Regions from separate parts of the Kocuria sediminis genome, predicted to be linked through region 1. Evidence: riboswitches for the same ligand, from Rfam matches in the RefSeq annotation. Region 1 holds a riboswitch; each other region holds the start of a gene.
The links. A riboswitch is a leader RNA that binds a small molecule or an ion and turns the genes downstream of it on or off. The one in region 1 is predicted to bind thiamine pyrophosphate.
Positions count from the first base shown of each region.

Region 2: it holds a riboswitch for thiamine pyrophosphate, as region 1 does, so the genes downstream of both, GMA12_RS02770 (ECF transporter S component) here and thiM (hydroxyethylthiazole kinase) in region 1, are expected to answer to the same signal.
Region 3: it holds a riboswitch for thiamine pyrophosphate, as region 1 does, so the genes downstream of both, GMA12_RS16660 (FAD-dependent oxidoreductase) here and thiM (hydroxyethylthiazole kinase) in region 1, are expected to answer to the same signal.

Region 1 is NZ_WOGU01000001.1:427,183-432,859, forward strand. Features, by position in the region: gene GMA12_RS01995 (Rne/Rng family ribonuclease) at 1-738, shown strand, start outside; gene GMA12_RS02000 (nuclear transport factor 2 family protein) at 1,076-1,810, shown strand; TPP riboswitch at 1,905-1,998, shown strand; gene thiM (hydroxyethylthiazole kinase) at 1,990-2,862, shown strand; gene thiE (thiamine phosphate synthase) at 2,859-3,539, shown strand; gene GMA12_RS02015 (bifunctional hydroxymethylpyrimidine kinase/phosphomethylpyrimidine kinase) at 3,536-5,056, shown strand; gene rplU (50S ribosomal protein L21) at 5,277-5,588, shown strand; gene rpmA (50S ribosomal protein L27) at 5,650-5,677, shown strand, end outside.
Region 2 is NZ_WOGU01000002.1:115,141-120,817, reverse strand. Features, by position in the region: gene GMA12_RS02775 (ABC transporter ATP-binding protein) at 1-1,123, opposite strand, end outside; gene GMA12_RS02770 (ECF transporter S component) at 1,120-1,740, opposite strand; TPP riboswitch at 1,829-1,950, opposite strand; gene GMA12_RS02765 (DUF4235 domain-containing protein) at 2,187-2,465, opposite strand; gene mnhG (monovalent cation/H(+) antiporter subunit G) at 2,523-3,032, opposite strand; gene GMA12_RS02755 (MrpF/PhaF family protein) at 3,038-3,310, opposite strand; gene GMA12_RS02750 (Na+/H+ antiporter subunit E) at 3,307-4,026, opposite strand; gene GMA12_RS02745 (Na+/H+ antiporter subunit D) at 4,023-5,663, opposite strand; gene GMA12_RS02740 (Na(+)/H(+) antiporter subunit C) at 5,660-5,677, opposite strand, start outside.
Region 3 is NZ_WOGU01000019.1:6,734-12,410, forward strand. Features, by position in the region: gene GMA12_RS16645 (VOC family protein) at 1-747, opposite strand, end outside; gene GMA12_RS16650 (hypothetical protein) at 878-1,885, opposite strand; gene thiE (thiamine phosphate synthase) at 2,049-2,717, opposite strand; TPP riboswitch at 2,785-2,887, shown strand; gene GMA12_RS16660 (FAD-dependent oxidoreductase) at 2,877-4,205, shown strand; gene thiS (sulfur carrier protein ThiS) at 4,202-4,441, shown strand; gene GMA12_RS16670 (thiazole synthase) at 4,443-5,321, shown strand; gene moeB (molybdopterin-synthase adenylyltransferase MoeB) at 5,318-5,677, shown strand, end outside.

The DNA of each region.
Region 1 (5,677 bases):
CACGAGACCCCGGAGGAGGCGGAGACGCCCCGCGCCGAGGAGCCGGCCGCCCCGGCGGAGTCCCGACCGGAGGGCTCGGGCCGCTCGCGCAAGAAGCGCCGCGGCAAGCGCAGCCGCAACCGCGGCCAGGGCGCGGAGACCGCGGCCGAGCAGCAGGAGACGGGGGAGACCCGGTCCCCGGCCGAGCCCGAGCCCGCCGCCGAGGAGCCCGCGGCCGAGCAGGGGTCCCGCCTGACGATCAAGGGCGAGGTCATCGAGCTCCCGCAGGGCCACGCGCCCGTCGCCGAGGAGCCCGCCGAGGCGCCGCGCCTGAGCCTGGACTCGTTGGCGGAGGCCTTCGACCAGCGGGAGCCGGAGCAGCGGAGCGCCGCGCCGGCCGCCGGCGCGTCCGCCGCTGAGCCCGAGGGCGCGTCGGCCGAGCCGGCGCAGAGCCCCGCCCGGGAGCGGCAGGTCACGAGCCAGGCCCCGTCCGGGCCCTCCGCCGGGACGACGGCCGGGGCGCCCGCGGAGCCGGCGCGCCCGCGCCGCCGCTCCCGCCGTGCTTCGGCCCCGGCCGCACGACCGGGGGAGGCCCAGGTGACCGCCGGTCAGGCGGCTGCCGCCGAGGGCGGGCGGCACGAGGCGACGACCGCCGCGGAGCTCCCGCAGCGCGCTCCCGCCGGACAGGGGCCGACCGTCGTGGGCGTCGGCGTCAAGGCCGAGGACCTCACCAGCGGCCGGCCCGCCGGCCAGGGCTGAGCGCCAGGCCGCCGAGGCACCCCGGAGGACCCCGACCCGCCGGTCGGGGTCCTCCGCCGTTGCAGGACCCGCGCTCCTGACGGGATCCGGGGCCGTCACCCGGCCCGGTTCCTGGCGCCGTCCCGCCGTTCTTCCGCCGGGGCACTGGGGCGCCGCGGCGCTCGGCCGTGACCCGCCCCGGGTGCCCGCGGGCTCCACCCGCCTCCTGCCGGTCTCCCCGGCCGTCACATGGCCCGATCTCCTGTCCGGCCGCCCAGCGCCGGGAGTAGCGTGGTCACACCACACGCGGGCGGCCCGACCGGGCGGACCCCCGGCCCGCAGCGCCGAGGGGATGGCCATGAGCAGCAAGCAGATCGTACTCACCGCGGGCACCGACCTCTTCGGACACCGGGACCCCGCGGCCCTCGACCGGTACTGGGCCCCGGACTTCCGGCAGCACTCCGGGCTCGGACCCGACGGCCGGGAGGGGCTCCGCGCCGTCCTCCAGCAGCTGCCGGAGGACTTCCGGATCGACAACCTGCGCGTGCTCGAGGACGGGGACATGGTCGCGGTCCACTGCGTCTACCACGGCCTCGGCCCGGAGCCCCTGGTGGCGGTGGACGTCTTCCGCGTGGCCGGCGACCGCCTCGCCGAGCACTGGGACGCCCTCGAGCCGCTGCCCGGCGGAGCCGTCGGCACGCACCGGATCGACGGCCCCCGCCAGGTCACGGATCACGAGAAGACCGCGGTGAACAAGGCGCTGATCACCGAGTGGGTGCACGAACGGCTCCTGGGCGCGGACCGGGAGGCCCTTGAGGAGCTGGCCCGCGACCCGCGCTACGTCGAGCACGGCGCCGGCCCGGACGCCCGGCTCGCCCGGCGGGCCCTCCACCGGGTGCTCGGCGAGGGCGACTTCGTCCTCACCGTCACCGAGGGCGTGCTCGAGCCCGACGACGAGGGCCGGGAGCACGGCGACCGGCGCCCGGCCGGCTGCTACGACCTGTGGCGGGTCGTCGACGGGCGGATCCTCGAGCACTGGGAGGTCTTCCAGCCCGTCCCGGAGCGGATGCCGCACGGCAACGGGTTCTTCTGACCGGGCGGCCGCCTCGTGCGGCGGTCCACGGCGGCACCCCGGCCCGCGGCCGGGCCCGCCGCGCCCGGCACCGGCCGGCGGCTAGACTGGCGGAACACCTGACACGGGGTGCCGCGCGAGCGGCTGAGATCACACCCGTCGAACCTGATCTAGCCAGTACTAGCGAAGGGATGTCCCTGATGCGCGATGCCGTACCCCTGCCCGCCCGCACCGCAGGAGCCGAGGCGGCGCCACCGGACCCCGCGCTCGCCGAGGACGCCGCCACGGCCCTCGAGGAGCTGCGCACCGCGGCGCCTCTGGTGCAGTGCATCACCAACACCGTGGTCGCCAACGTCACCGCCAACGTCCTGCTGGCCGTGGGCGCCTCCCCGGCCATGACCGACATCCAGGGCGAGGGCGGGGTCTTCGCCGAGCTCGCCGACGGGCTGCTCGTCAACACCGGCACGCCCACCGCCGAGCAGCGCGGGGCCGCCTACGAGGCCGTCGGCGCCCGGCAGCGGGCCGGCCGCGCCTGGGTGCTGGACCCCGTGGCCGTGGGCGCCCTGCCCGTGCGCACCGCCCTGGCCCGCGACCTGCTGCGGCACCGGCCCGCGATCGTGCGCGGCAACGCCTCGGAGATCATGGGCCTCGCCGGCGGCGCCGGCGGGCGGGGCACGGACGCCACCCACGGCGTCGACGCCGCCCGGGACGCCGCCGCCGCGCTCGCCGCGCAGGCCGGCTCGGCCGTGGCCGTCTCCGGTCCGGTCGACCTCGTGCGCGCCCCGGACGGGGGCGTGGTGCGCGTGCCGCACGGCACGCCGCTGCTGACCCGGATCACCGGAGGCGGCTGCGCCCTGGGCGCCCTGATGGCCGCCTTCACCGCCGTGCGCGCCGACCCCGCCGCGGCGGCGACCGCCGCCACGACGGTCTACACCCTGGCGGCCGAGGACGCCGCCGCCGGCTGCGCCGGTCCCGGCTCCTTCGCCGTGGCCCTGCTGGACCGGCTGCACACCATCACCCCGGAGCAGCTCGCCGCCCGGGCGGAGCTCGTGCGCGAGGAGGGTGCCCGGTGAGCGCCCGTCTCGATCCCGCCGCCCTGGCCCTGCACCTTGTGACCGACACGGCGCTCAGTGCCCCGCGCAGCGTGCCCGACGTCGTGGCGGCCGCCGTGGCCGGGGGAGCCACCATGGTCCAGGTCCGGGAGAAGCACGCCCCGGCCCGGGACCTGGTCGCCCTGCTCGTGGCCGTCGCCGAGCGCGTGGGCCGGGACGTCCCCGTGCTCGTCGACGACCGCGCCGACGTCTACCTGGCCGCCCGGGCGGCAGGGGCGCCCGTGGCCGGGGTGCACGTCGGCCAGAGCGACCTGCCCGTGGAGCTGGCCCGGCGGATCTGCGGTCCGGACGCGGTGCTGGGCCTGAGCGCCGCCACGGCGCCGGAGCTGGACGCGGCCGCTGCGCTGCCCCCGGGCACCGTCGACTACCTCGGGGTCGGCGCCGTGCGCGCCACCCGGACCAAGCCCGACCACCCCGAGCCGCTGGGCGTCGAGGGCTTCGCCCGTGCCGCGGCCCGGACCGCCCTGCCGTGCCTGGCGATCGGCGGGGTGCGGGTCGAGGACGCCGCAGCCCTGCGCGCCGCCGGCGCGGCGGGACTGGCCGTGGTCTCCGGGATCTGCGCCGACCCCCACCCCGCGGCCGCGGCCGCCCGCTACGTGCGCGCCTTCGGCCGCGTCCCCGAGGAGGCGGCCCGATGAGCCCTCGGGTGCCCCGCGTCCTGGCCGTCGCCGGCACCGATCCCACCGGCGGGGCGGGACAGCACGCGGACCTGAAGTCGATCGCGGCGATGGGCGGCTACGGCATGAGCGCCGTGACGGCCGTCGTGGTGCAGAACACCCTCGGGGTGCGCTGCGTCCACGTCCCGCCGGTGGAGTTCCTCGCCGCCCAGCTGGACGCCGTCGCCGAGGACGTCGAGATCGACGCGGTGAAGATCGGCATGCTCGGCTCCGTGCCGGTGATCGAGACGGTGACCCGCTGGCTCGAGGACCGGCGGCCGCCGGTGGTGGTGCTGGACCCGGTCATGGTCGCGACCTCGGGCGGGCGCCTGCTCGAGCGGGAGGCCGAGGACGCCCTGCGCGCGATGCTCGGCCACGCCGACCTCGTCACCCCGAACCTGCCGGAGCTGGCGGTGCTCGCCCAGGAGGAGATCGCCTCCTCCTGGGCGGAGGCCCTGGCGCAGGGGCACCGAGTGGCCCGGGCGCACGGCACCCTGGTGCTCGTCAAGGGCGGTCACCTCACCGGGGACCGCACTCCCGACGCCCTCGTGGGCCCGGACGCGCCAAAGCCCCTCGTCGCGTTCGACGGCGCCCGCGTGCCCACCGAGAACTCCCACGGCACCGGCTGCTCCCTCTCCTCGGCGCTGGCCACCCTGCAGGCCCGGCACGGGGACTGGGCGCACAGCCTCAGGATCGCCCGCGAGTGGCTGCGCGGGGCGCTCGAGCGCTCCGGGGACCTGGCGGTCGGCCACGGCAGCGGCCCCGTGCACCACTTCCACCACGTCCAGGACGCGCTGGAGAGCTGGGGCGCGGCACCGGCCCGGTTCAGCGACGAGCTCTGGGCGGCCTCCGCCGGGGTGCGCCGCGAGATCGAGGAGCTCGACTTCGTCCGCGGCCTGGGCGACGGCCGGCTCGAGCCGGAGCGGTTCCTGGCCTACCTCGACCAGGACCTGCAGTACCTCGACGGCTACAGCCGGGCGCTGACCCTGCTCGCCGCCCGGGCCCCGGACGAGCGGCAGCGGCTGTTCTTCGCGGCCGGCGCGGTGTCCTGCACCGAGACGGAGAGCGAGCTGCACCGGGCCCGCCTGCGGCACGCCGGGCCCGGTGCCGCCGGCGCCGGGCCCGGGGAGGTGACCCGGCGCTACACCTCCTTCCTGCTCGCGGCCACCGCCGCGGAGCCCTATCCGGTGGGCCTCGCCGCGGTGCTGCCGTGCTTCTGGGTCTACGCCGACGTCGGCCGGCACCTGGGGGAGCTCGCGGCCGCCGCCGGGACCGGCGAGCACCCCTACGCGGACTGGCTCGCCACCTACGCCGACGAGGGCTTCCAGGAGGCGACCCGCACGGCCCGGGAGCTGCTCGACGAGGCCGCCCGGGGCGCGTCACCGGCCGTGCGGGAGCGGATGCGGGAGGTGTTCCTGGAGGCCTGCGCCCTGGAGCGGGACTTCTTCGCCGCGCCGGTCGCGGCGGTCCGGCTGGCGGGCATTGACGGGATCGAGTAGTCTTGATCTTCGGTGCCATGCCGGTGCGCGCGTGTTCCAACTCGACACCCCACCTGGCGGCACATGCGGGTGCAGTTCCTGAATTGCGGCGAACCTGCGCTGACCACGGCCTGGTCCCACGGGCCGGTCACCGTCAGCTCGTCTCAACGTCGTTGGTCCTGACAGGGGTGCGCTCGACCCACACTGTTTACACATGACGTCGAGAGAAGTGAGTTCCCAAGTGGTGTACGCGATTGTCCGCGCTGGCGGCCGCCAGGAAAAGGTTTCCGTCGGAGACCTCGTTACCCTTGACCGCGTCGCCGGCGGAGCAGGCAGCACCATCGAGCTTCCTGCTCTTCTGCTGGTGGACGGGGACAAGATCACCTCGGATGCCCAGACCCTGGCCAACGTCAAGGTCACGGCCGAGATCGTCGGCGACCTGCGCGGTCCCAAGATCTCCATCCAGAAGTTCAAGAACAAGACCGGCTACAAGAAGCGCCAGGGCTTCCGGGCCGAGCTGACCACCGTCAAGGTGACCGGTATCGACGCCTGATCGGCGCGATTCCCCCTCCACATACCGGACGCCAGTCCCAACACGAAGGTAGGCACACCTCATGGCACACAAGAAGGGCGCGAGCTCCA
Region 2 (5,677 bases), on a different contig from region 1:
CCGGCCCGGCGCCGCGGGCCAGGGCCGGGTGCGCGGTCACGGTCCCGCGCACGGGCGCCAGCAGGCCCGCCAGCGTGAGTGCGAGGGTCGACTTCCCGGCGCCGTTGGGTCCCGTCACCGCGAGCGCCCGGCCACGGCGCAGGTCCAGTCCGACGCCGGTCGCCGCGACCGGGAGGTCCCGGCCCGCCGCGGCGTCGCCCAGCGGGCGGCCGCGGCGCCGCGCCCGGCGCCGGGCGCGCAGCTGCCGCGCGGAGGGCTGGGTGCGCGAGACGGCCAGCCCTCCCGCGCTCAGCAGCGGCTCCGCGTCCTCCCGGGGGCGCGCCGGCGCGCGCGTGGGCGGGATCCGGCCGGGCACCCAGACTCCGGCGCGGCTCAGCTCGTCGGCGGCCTCCCCCAGGACCTGCGCCGGGGAGCCGTCGTGCGTGATCCCCCCGTCGCGGCCGAGCACGACGACACGGTCCACGACGTCGGCCCACACCGCCACACGGTGCTCCACGACCACGAGGGTGGCCCCGCTGCGGTCCAGGCACCGTGCCACCGCGTCCCGGACCTGCCGCACCCCGGCGGGGTCCAGGTTCGCGGTGGGCTCGTCGAGCAGCAGCAGCCCCGGGCTCATCGCCACGGCCCCCGCGAGCGCCAGGCGCTGCTTCTGCCCGCCGGACAGGGCCGCGGTGGGGTGGTCGAGCGGCAGGGGCAGTCCCACGTCGTCGAGGGCGGCGCGGACCCGCGGCCAGATCTGCTCCCGGGGCACCGCGAGGTTCTCGAGGCCGAAGGCGGTGTCGTCCCCGACCCGGGAGAGCACCACCTGGGACTCGGGGTCCTGCTGCACCAGCCCCGCGCGGCCCCGCGCCCGGTCCGGGTCCGTGCCGTCGAGCAGCAGCTCCCCGTGGCGGGAGAGCCCGTCGTCGTCGTGCAGGACCCCCGCGAGGGCGTGCAGGAACGTCGACTTGCCCGCTCCGCTCGGCCCCAGCAGGAGCACCCGCTCCCCCGGCTCGACCACGAGGTCGACGCCCTGCAGGGCGGGGGCCTCCCGGCCGGGGTGGTGCCAGCCGAAGCCGCGGGCCTCGACGCGGGCCCCAGCGGCGGTGGGCGTGCCGGGAGGGCGCACCGCCGCGGCGGTCATCGCCGAGCGACCCGGCCCGAGGCCAGGCCCTGCAGCACGCCGGTGGCCGCGAGCGCCTTCACCACGGCCCACATCAGCAGGCCGGCGAGCACCGCGCCCGAGAGGGCCGCGAGGACCACGTAGACGACCTGGTGGCCGAGGGTCCACTCGTAGTTGTAGATGATGCTCTCGTTGACGCCCAGGAAGATGCCGCTCACCGCGCCGGCGGCGGCGGCCACGGCCGCGTTGTAGCGGCGGTAGCGCACCGCGGCGAAGACCAGCTCGGCCCCGAGGCCCTGGAGGAGGCCGGACAGGATCACGGTCCAGCCGAAGTGGGTGCCCAGGAAGCCCTCGATGACGGCGGCGAGCAGCTCGCAGAACAGCGCGGCGCCCGGCTTGCGGATGATCAGACCGCCGAGCACGCCGGCCACGAGCCAGCCGCCGGCGATCAGGCCCACCGCGGGCGGATAGGTCACCGCGGCGGCGCCGACCACGGGGTAGAGCAGGTTCGACCACGCCCAGAAGACCACCGCGCACACGGCGGCGAGGACGGCGGCCACGACGATGTCGACGACCCGCCAGGACGAGGACCCGGGCGCGCGGTTGCGGCCGGCGGGACGGTGCGTGGTGGTGTTCATGGTGGGTTCCTCCTGGGCTCAGCGAGCCATCGGTGCCAGGAGGGGAGGGGTCCGCGCGGACACGGCCGGAGCTCACGTCCGCGAGCCACCCCTGAGGTGCTCGACTCCCTTCGCCGGTGCTAACCGGAGCAGGTTCGAGGGTCTGCGGTGATCCGCACTCTCAGCGCTCTGCCGCCGTCGCCGGCGGGGTGCGCTCCCCTGTCGTTTCAGTGCCACCGAGTCTACCCCTCCGCCGCCCCCGCTGCTGCACTGCCGCACGCGGTGTCATCCGGACCGTCGCCAGGACCGTCGCCCGTGCTGCCGCCCGCACGTCGGCCGCTCCGCCCATGCCCACGGCGCAGCCGTCGCTCCCGCGCCGCGCTCACGGGCGACGAAGGGGCCCGTCCGTGCCGACACCGCTGTGGTGTCCGCACGGACGGGCCCCCTCGCGAGCCGGCCGCCGGGGCTCAGACCTCGGCCTGGCTCGAGGCCTTGGGGTTGCTCCGGGACGACTTGTCCATCTTCGCGATCTGGCGGGAGATCCCGACCTTGATGACCGTGCCGACGAGGCCGGTCACCAGCGACCAGATGATGATGCCGGTCCACGCCTCGTCCGGGTCCGGGTTCTTGGCGGGGGGCGGGTCCCCCGTGATGCGCGTCCACGCGGCACCGAGCACCTTGTGCGAGAGCGCCACGCCGCCCAGCGAGAGGCCGGTGCCGGCGAGTTCGAGGATCTTCGTGTTCATGGACTGCTGCTCCTTGTCGTCGGGGCGGCGCGGATGCGCCCGTCGATCGTGCCCAGCCTAACGCGTCCTCCCGGATCCGTCAGTCTGCTGTCCGTCGGCGTGCTGCCCGTCCGCGGCCGGCGGGTCGACGAGGGCTTCGTCGGTGCGCGTCTCGTCGGTGCGGGCCGGTGGGGTGCCGGCGGGCGCGGACGCGCCCACGGCCGGCTCGCTGCCGTCCCGCTCGCCGGCACGGTTGAGCACCTCCTGCAGGTCGTCCTGCGTGAGGGTGGCCCGGTTGAGGTGCTTGGTCCGGTAGGTGGAACGGCCCACCATGTGCGCCGAGACGGGCACCGTGAGCAGCTGGAAGATCCACCCCAGTGCGATCAGCGGGATCATGACCGGGTCCCGGTTCTCCAGGGCGACGGCGGTGAGCATGAGCAGCAGCCCGAAGACCTGCGGCTTGGTCCCCGCGTGCATGCGGGTCAGCAGGTCGGGGAACCGGACCAGACCGATCGCGGCGGCCAGGGACATCAGCGCGCCGAGGACCAGGCACACGGCCGCGGCGGCGTCCAGGACGGTGTCCAGCACGGGGCTCACTTCCCGTGCTCGGCGGTCTGGGTGGCGAAGCGCGCCACCGTCACGGCGCCGATGAACCCCACCAGGGAGACGATCACCATGAGGATGAGGTTGTTGAGGTGCCGGTGATAGGCCATCTCCACGGCGAGCGCGGCCGCCACGATGGCCAGCAGGACGTCGGTGGCCACCACGCGGTCCAGCAGCGACGGGCCCTTGGCCAGCCGGTACAGGGTGCCCGCGGCGGCCGTGCTGAGCAGCACGGCCGCGACGGCCACGGCGATCTCCATCACGGGCGGTCCTCCTCGGTGGTCCGGGTCGTCTGCGTGGGCCGGGTGGTGTGGGGCGTCCGGGCGGTCCCGGTGGGGACGTCGCCCCGCCGGCCGCCGACGATCTGCTGCCCGGCCGTGACCGGGGAGCTGATCGCCGCGCTGTCCCGCTGCTCGGCCTGCGTCCCGCCGCCCCCGCGCCGTTCGGCCCGCAGGGCGGCGAGCTCCGCCCGGGTGCCCATGATGCGGATCCACGCGGCCTCGACCTGCCGCGCCGACCGCCGGAAGGACTCGGCCTCCTCGGGGGTGCGGACGTTGAGCGCGTGGAAGTAGAGGGTGGACCGGGCGCGGTCCACCTCCACCAGGATGGAGCCGGGGATCAGGGCCATGGTGTGGCCGGTGGCGGTGAGCAGCAGGTCCGAGCGCGTGCGCAGGTCCACGCTCACGACCGCGCTGCGGGCCCGCGGACCCACGAGGATCGCGACGAGCATGACGTCCACGCTGGCCTTGGCGACCTGCCACACGAAGGTCACGGCGAAGACGGCGAACTGCAGCAGGTTGAACCGGCCGGAGAGCTGCACCGGGGGCAGGTAGAGCACCCAGGTCACGAGCAGTGCCAGCACCGCGCCGAACAGCAGGTTGCCGAGGCCGAAGTCGCCCCACAGGGCGCCCCACACGAGCACGAGCCACACCAGCAGCGGCAACTCGACGAGCAGGGAGTTCTTGGGTCGCGAGCTCACGGGGCCTCCTCCACGACGGGCAGGGGAACCGATCCGGGGTCCAGGACGGCCGTGACGTAGCGCTCGGGGTGGACCAGGTTCTCCGCGGCGTTGTCCGCGAGCTGGAAGAGCGGGCCGGCGAAGACGGTGAGGGCGACGCCCACGGCCACGAGCGCGGAGGCGCCGCCGAGCATCGAGGGAGACATGAGGCGCACGTCGCCCTTGCCGGCGAACCGCCCCTCCTGGTCGTCGACGGACCCGGAGGTCAGGAGGAAGCGCGAGCCCGCCGGGACCGGGGCCAGCAGGATCGGGTCCGGGTACTCCGCGTCCTCCGGGGTGCGCAGGAACACGCGGTTCCACACGCGGATCATGGCCAGAAGGGTCAGCAGGGACACCGCCACGGAGCCCGCCACGAGCACGTAGGCGAGCGGATCGCCCTGGTTCACGCCGGCCTGCAGCAGCCCGGTCTTGCCGAGGAAGCCCGAGAACGGCGGGATGCCGCCCAGGTTCAGTGCGGGGACCAGGTAGAGCAGCGCCAGCAGCGGGGAGATCTTGGCCATGCCGGCGAGCCGATCCACGTTGGTCGACCCGCCGCGGCGCTCGATCAGCCCGGCCACCAGGAACAGGCTGGTCTGGATCACGATGTGGTGGGCCACGTAGTAGACCGTGGCGGACAGCGCCTCCTGGCTGCCCACGGCCACCCCGAAGATCATGTAGCCGATGTGGCTGATGAGGGTGAAGGACAGCATGCGCTTGATGTCGATCTGGGCGAGCGCCCCCAGGATGCCCACCACCATGGTGAGCAGCGCGACCCACATCAGCAGGGTGTCGAGCCGCTCCCCGGGGAACAGCACGGTCTCCGTGCGGATGATCGAGTAGACGCCCACCTTGGTCAGCAGCCCGGCGAACACGGCGGTCACGGGGGCGGAGGCCGTCGGGTAGGAGTCCGGCAGCCAGAAGGACAGCGGGAAGACCGCCGCCTTGATGCCGAAGGCGATGAGCAGCATGACGTGCAGCTGCATCTGGGTGCCCACCGGCAGGTCGGCGAGTTTCACCGAGAGGTCGGCCATGTTGATGGTGCCCGTGGCCGCGTAGACCATCGCGATGGTGATCAGGAACAGCACCGAGGAGATGACGGAGACCACCACGTAGGTGACGCCCGTGCGGATCCGCTGGACCGTTCCGCCCATCGTCATGAGGACGTAGGACGCGGTGAGCAGGATCTCGAAGCCCACGTACAGGTTGAACAGGTCGCCCGCGAGGAAGGCGTTGGAGACCCCGGCCACGAGGATGAGGAAGGAGGGGTGGAAGATCGAGATCGGGCCCTCCCTGTCCCCGTCGGCCACGCCCTGCCCGCTGGCGTAGACCAGCACCGCGAGCGAGACCACCGTGGAGACCACGAGCATCAGCGACGAGAGCTGGTCCACGACCATGACGATGCCCCAGGGCGCCGCCCAGCCGCCCAGGTGGACGGCCTGGGGACCGACGTCCCAGGTGCTCACCAGCACCATGGCCTCGACCACGAGGGTGAGCACGAGGGAGCCGATCGCCACGGCCCGCTGCAGCGCGTTGCGCCGCAGCAGCACGAGGCTCAGGGCCGCGCCCAGGAAGGGGATGATGACGGCCAGCGGGGCCAGCTGCGCGAGGTGGACGGTCATCGACTCCCCTCCCG
Region 3 (5,677 bases), on a different contig from region 1:
GGCCGCCCGCGGGCCCGCCCCGGCGCTGTGCCAGGTGTTGAGCGCGATGTGGTGGTGGTAGCCGCCGGCCGCGATGAACAGGGCCGAGCCGATGTCGCTCATCACCTCGAAGCCCAGGACGTCCACGTAGAACTGCCGGCCCTGCGGGATGTCGCCGACCTGCAGGTGGACGTGGCCGAGGGTGGCCGGCGGCGCCGCCGGCCGCGCACCGGCCGGCTCGGGCAGGTGCTCACCCAGGAACGCGGTGGGGTCCAGGGGGTTGGACGCCAGCGTGAGCAGCCCGTTGGCCTCCCGCCGCCAGGTGTCCCGGGGGCGGTCGGTGTAGAGCTCCACGCCGTTGCCCTCGGGATCGTCGAAGTAGAACGCCTGGCTGTAGAGGTGGTCGGCACTGCCGGTGAACGAGCGCGGCGCCACGGCGGCGACCGAGGCCAGGGCGGCCGCCAGGGCCGGCTCGTCCTCGAACAGCACCGCGGTGTGGAACAGCCCCGCCTGGCCGCGGCGGGCCGGCGGCAGCTCCGGGACCTGGCGCAGGCGCAGCACGGTCCGGCCGTCGCGGCCCAGCACGGCGGTGTCCCCGGCGTGGGCGAGGACCTCGAGGGTCACGGCGTCCGTGTAGTAGGCGAGCATCGTGTCCAGGTCGGCCACGAGCAGCTCCACGGCGCCCATCCGCGTCCCGGCGGACAGCAGGTCGTCGGCCGGGCGCGGCGTCAGGCTCCGGGGATCGGGGTTCTGGGGAAAGATCGGCATCTCGGGCTTCTCCGTCGGCGTCGGCACCACACAGGTTGATATGTCCGCAAGGATACCCCGGAAAATATTTCCGATGCAAGTATCTTGGAGGACCTCCGTCACCTCGGGGCGGGGCGCGGGACCGCGCCGGTCAGAGCACGAAGATCAGCGCCACGATCACCGCCACGATCGCGAGGAAGACCAGACCCCAGGCCTTGAGGTTGTCGGAGTCGTCCTCCGCGGGATCGTGCGCCGGGGGCGGCGGCCATCCGCCGGCCGCCGGGCCGCCGGTCCCCGCCAGGGGGCCACCCGCGCCCGGGCCGGGATACGGCCCGCCCTGGGCCTGGCCCGGGAACGGCTCCCCGGGCGCACCGGGGCGGCCGACCTGCCCGGGCGGCGGCGGGGCGGGCGTGGAGGGGCTCACGCCCCACTGCGGAGCCTGCGGGGCGTCCGCGATCGAGGGGTTCGACGACGGCGGCCCGGCCGGGCCGTCCCCGGGAGTGGGCCGCGCCGGTGCCGTCGGCGATGGAGGAGCGGCCGGGGGAGCTGCGGGCGGCAGCGTCTCGCCGGAGAGCACGGGGCCGTCCTCGCGGTAGCCCCTCTCGGCCTCCGTCAGCAGGGTCACGAACCGTTCCAGCGACTCCGAGCCGTCGTACTCGCGGGCCAGGAAGCGCTCGGCGCGGCGGCGCACCACCCGGTAGACGCGCCCGTCGTCCGGGATCGAGAGGTCCCGGGCGGCCTGCGCCACGGCCAGCGGCGGCTGCTCGGGCAGCGGGTTCGTGCCCCACTCCAGCAGCCCGGTCAGCAGGGGGCGTTCCAGGACCGAGGCCATCGCCGCCCGGGCGCCGGGCACGCGGGTGAGCTCCAGCAGCCCGCTCGGCGGGGCGGAGGGGCACCCCGGGACGTCACCGGGCAGCCGGGCCGCCCGCTCGAGCCAGAAGGTGTCGCCGAAGAGGGTGGCCAGCAGCACGGCCGCCGCGAGCCGGTCCTCGCCGGGGGCGGCGTCCTCCGGGGCGCCCTCCTCCCAGTGGGTGCCCAGCGCTCGCCGGGCGGGCTCGCCGGCCAGCCGGACGCGCAGCTGCACGTCCTCCGGGCCGCGGGCGGTCTGCGCGGGATGCTCCACCGCGTGCCGCACCTGCGGGTCGAGCTCGGGGTCCATGGGCCACTCCTCCGTCGTCGTCCGTGGGGTCCATGCTCTCAGACCGGGCTGTGCGGCGGCGGGGAGCCGGTGGGGAGTTGCGGCAGGCGCCCGGCGGATGTCCCCGGGCAGCGTGTCCGGCCGGAAGGCCGCCGGGCAGGACGCGTGCCGAGCAGGACGCGTGTCAGGCGGGGAGCAGGCTGCGCAGCTGACCGGCGGCCAGGCGCGGGTCCGGGGCCTCGGTGACCGCCCGGACCACCACGGCGCCGCGCGCCCCGGCGGCCAGCACCTCGGGGAGGCGCTGCTCGTCGATGCCGCCGATGGCGAACCACGGCACGGGCGCGGCCGCCGGGTCGGCGTCCAGCCGGGCCTCGGTCAGCGCGGCGACCTCCCGCACGAAGCCCAGGCCGGTGGCGGGCCGGCCCGGCTTGGTGGGGGTCTCCCACACGGGCCCGGTGCAGAAGTAGTCCACGTCCGGATCGGCCAGGGCGGCACGGGCCTGGCCGAGATCGTGGGTGGAGCGGCCGATCAGCACGTCCGGGCCGAGCAGCTGCCGGGCCTGGGCGGGGGAGAGGTCGTGCTGGCCGGCGTGGAGGACGTCCGCGCCCACGAGCGCGGCGAGGTCGGCGCGGTCGTTGACGGCGACCAGGGTGCCGTACTCGGCGGCGACCCGGCCCAGCAGGCGCAGCGCGGCGATCTCCTCGTCGGTGTCGATGCTCCTGTCCCGCAGCTGGACGATGTCCGTCCCGCCGGCGCAGACGGCGTGCAGGAACTCCTCGAGGTCGCCCTGCGCGCGGCGGGCGTCGGTGCACACGTACAGCCGGGCGGCGAGGAGCCGGTCGGTGCGCGTCATGCGCAGCCCGGAGGCGGCGGGTGCGGGGGTGTCCTGGGTATGCTGGGTCACACGCTGAATGATAGGTCAGCGGTTCTGCGGGAGCCCCACGGGGGCTGAGAGGGCGTCCGGCGCCGACCGCCACACCTGATGCGGGTCATGCCGCCGTAGGAAAGGACGATGCCGGTGACGTCCGTGCCCTCCGTCCCGATGCCAGCCGCCCAGCACGTGCGGGCCGACGTCGCCGTGGTCGGGGCCGGGGTGGTCGGCCTGGCCACGGCCTGGGAGCTGCGCCGCCGCGGCCGCTCGGTGGCCGTGGTGGATCCCGAGCCCGGCGCCGGGGCCAGCCGGGCGGCGGCCGGGATGCTCGCCCCGGTGAGCGAGGTCCAGTACCAGCAGGAGCCGCTCTATCCCCTCATGCTCGCCTCGGCCGGCGCGTACCCGGCGTTCGTGGCCGCCGTGGAGGAGACCGCCGGCGGCTCGGTGGGCTACCGCGCCACCGAGACGCTCGTGTGCGGCGTCGACGCCGCCGACCGGCAGGCCCTGGCGGACCTGCGGGAGCTCCAGCGGCGCCACGGCATGGCCGTGGAGCCGCTGCCGCTGCGCGCGGCCCGGGCCCTGGAGCCGGCCCTGAGCCCGCGGCTGTCGGCCGTGCACCGCATTCCCGACGACCACCAGGTGGACCCGCGCCGGCTCGTGGCCGGACTGCTCGCCGCCCTCGTCGCCCCCGAGCTCCCCGCACCGTCCGGGCCCTCCGGCACGGACAGCCCCGACGGCGGGCCCGCCCGCCTGGTGCACGACCGCGCCACGGGCCTGCGCCACGGCTCCGACGGCGCGGTGACGGGCCTGCGCCTGGCCGGCGGCGGGATGGTCTCGGCGGCGGAGACGGTCCTCGCCCCCGGCGCGGCTCTCACCGACCTGGAGGACCTGCCCGGGGCCTGGCGGCCGCCGCTGCGCCCGGTGCACGGGGACATCCTCCGCACCCGCCCGCCCCGCGGGGCGCCCGCCCTGCTCGAGCGCACCGTCCGCGGCCTGGTCCACGGGGTGCCCGTCTACCTGGTGCCCCGCGACGACGGGACGGTGGTGATCGGGGCGACCTCCCGCGAGGACGACCTCGACGGGATCAGCGCCGGGGGCGTGTTCCGGCTGCTGCGCGACGCCCAGGCCGTGGTCCCCGGCGTCGCCGACCTCGAGCTGGTCGAGGCCATGGCCCGCGCCCGGCCCGGGACCCCGGACGACATCCCGTACCTGGGCCGCGTCCGCGGCCCGGAGGGGCACCCGGTGCCCGGCCTCGTGGTCTCCACGGGCTACTTCCGCCACGGCGTCCTGCTCGCCCCGCTGGCCGCCCGCCTCGCCGCGGAGCTGGTGCTCGGCCGGTCCGGCGCGGACCCGGGACCCGACACCGAGCACCTGGCCACCACCGACCCGCACCGCTTCGACCGCCCCGCCGAGGCGCCCCCCACGGACCCCGGGACCGGGCCCCGCACCCCGAACAGGAGCACCCGATGACCGCCATCACCCTCAACGGCCGACCGCACGTCGTCCCCGGGGACACCACCGTCGTGGACCTCGTGGCCGAGACCGTCGGGCGGCCCCTGGGCCCCGACGGCGCCCCGCTGGACGGCCGCCGGCTGGGCGTGGCCGTGGCGGTGGACGCCGCCGTGGTCCCGCGCAGCCGCTGGGGCCGCACCCCCGTGGCCGAGGGGCAGGCCGTCGAGATCATCACCGCCGTCCAGGGAGGCTGACATGACCCACCCCGCACCCCGCCCCGAACCCCTGGTGGATCCGCTCGTGCTCGACGGCACCGCGCTGTCCTCCCGGCTGATCATGGGCACCGGCGGGCTCAGCTCGCTGCACACCCTGGAACAGGCCCTGCTGGCCTCCGGCACCGAGCTGACCACCGTGGCCCTGCGCCGCTACGCCCCCGGCCACGGCGACTCGCTGTTCGCGATGCTCGAGCGCAGCGGCATCCGGATCCTGCCCAACACCGCCGGCTGCTACACCGCCCGGGACGCCCTGCTCACCGCCGAGCTCGGCCGCGAGGCCCTGGAGACCGACTGGGTCAAGCTCGAGGTCATCGCCGACGAGGACACCCTGCTGCCCGACGTGGTGGAGCTGCTCGACGCCACCGAGCAGCTCGTGGCCCGCGGCTTCCGGGTCTTCGCCTACACCTCCGACGACCCGGCCGTGGCCCGCCGCCTGGAGGACCTCGGCGCGGCCGCGGTGATGCCCCTGGGCGCACCGATCGGTACCGGGCTGGGGATCCTCAACCCGCACAACATCGAGCTCATCGCCTCCCGGGCCTCGGTGCCGGTGGTGCTCGACGCCGGGATCGGCACCGCCTCCGAGGCCGCCCTGGCCATGGAGCTGGGCTGCGACGCCGTGCTGCTGGCCAGCGCCGTGACCCGCGCGCAGGACCCGGTGGCCATGGCCACCGCGATGCGCCACGCCGTGGCCGCCGGGCGGCTGGCCGCCGGCGCCGGGCGGATCCCGGCCCGCCGGCACGCCCAGGCGTCCTCGCCGATGGCCGGGCGGATCGCCACGGACATGTCCGACGCCGGGCCGGCCGCCGGCCCGGCGGACGTCCCGCGCGGGGACTGGGCGCCCGTGGGGCAGCGGCCGTGAGCCCGCTGCCCCCGCTCGTGGAGCCCGGCCCCGAGCTGACCCGGGCGGAGCTCGAGCGCTACGCCCGGCACCTGACCCTGCCCGGGATCGGCCCGCTCGGCCAGCGCCGGCTCGGCAACGCCCGGGTGCTCGTGGTCGGCGCCGGCGGACTGGGCGCCCCGGCCCTGCAGTACCTCGCCGCGGCCGGCGTGGGGACGCTGGGCATCGTCGACGACGACGTCGTGGCGGTCTCCAACCTGCAGCGCCAGGTGGTGCACCGCACCGCCGACGTCGGCCGGCCCAAGACGGACTCCGCCGCGGAGGCCGTGACCGCGCTCAACCCGCTCGTGCGGGTGCGCACCCACCCCTGCCGGCTC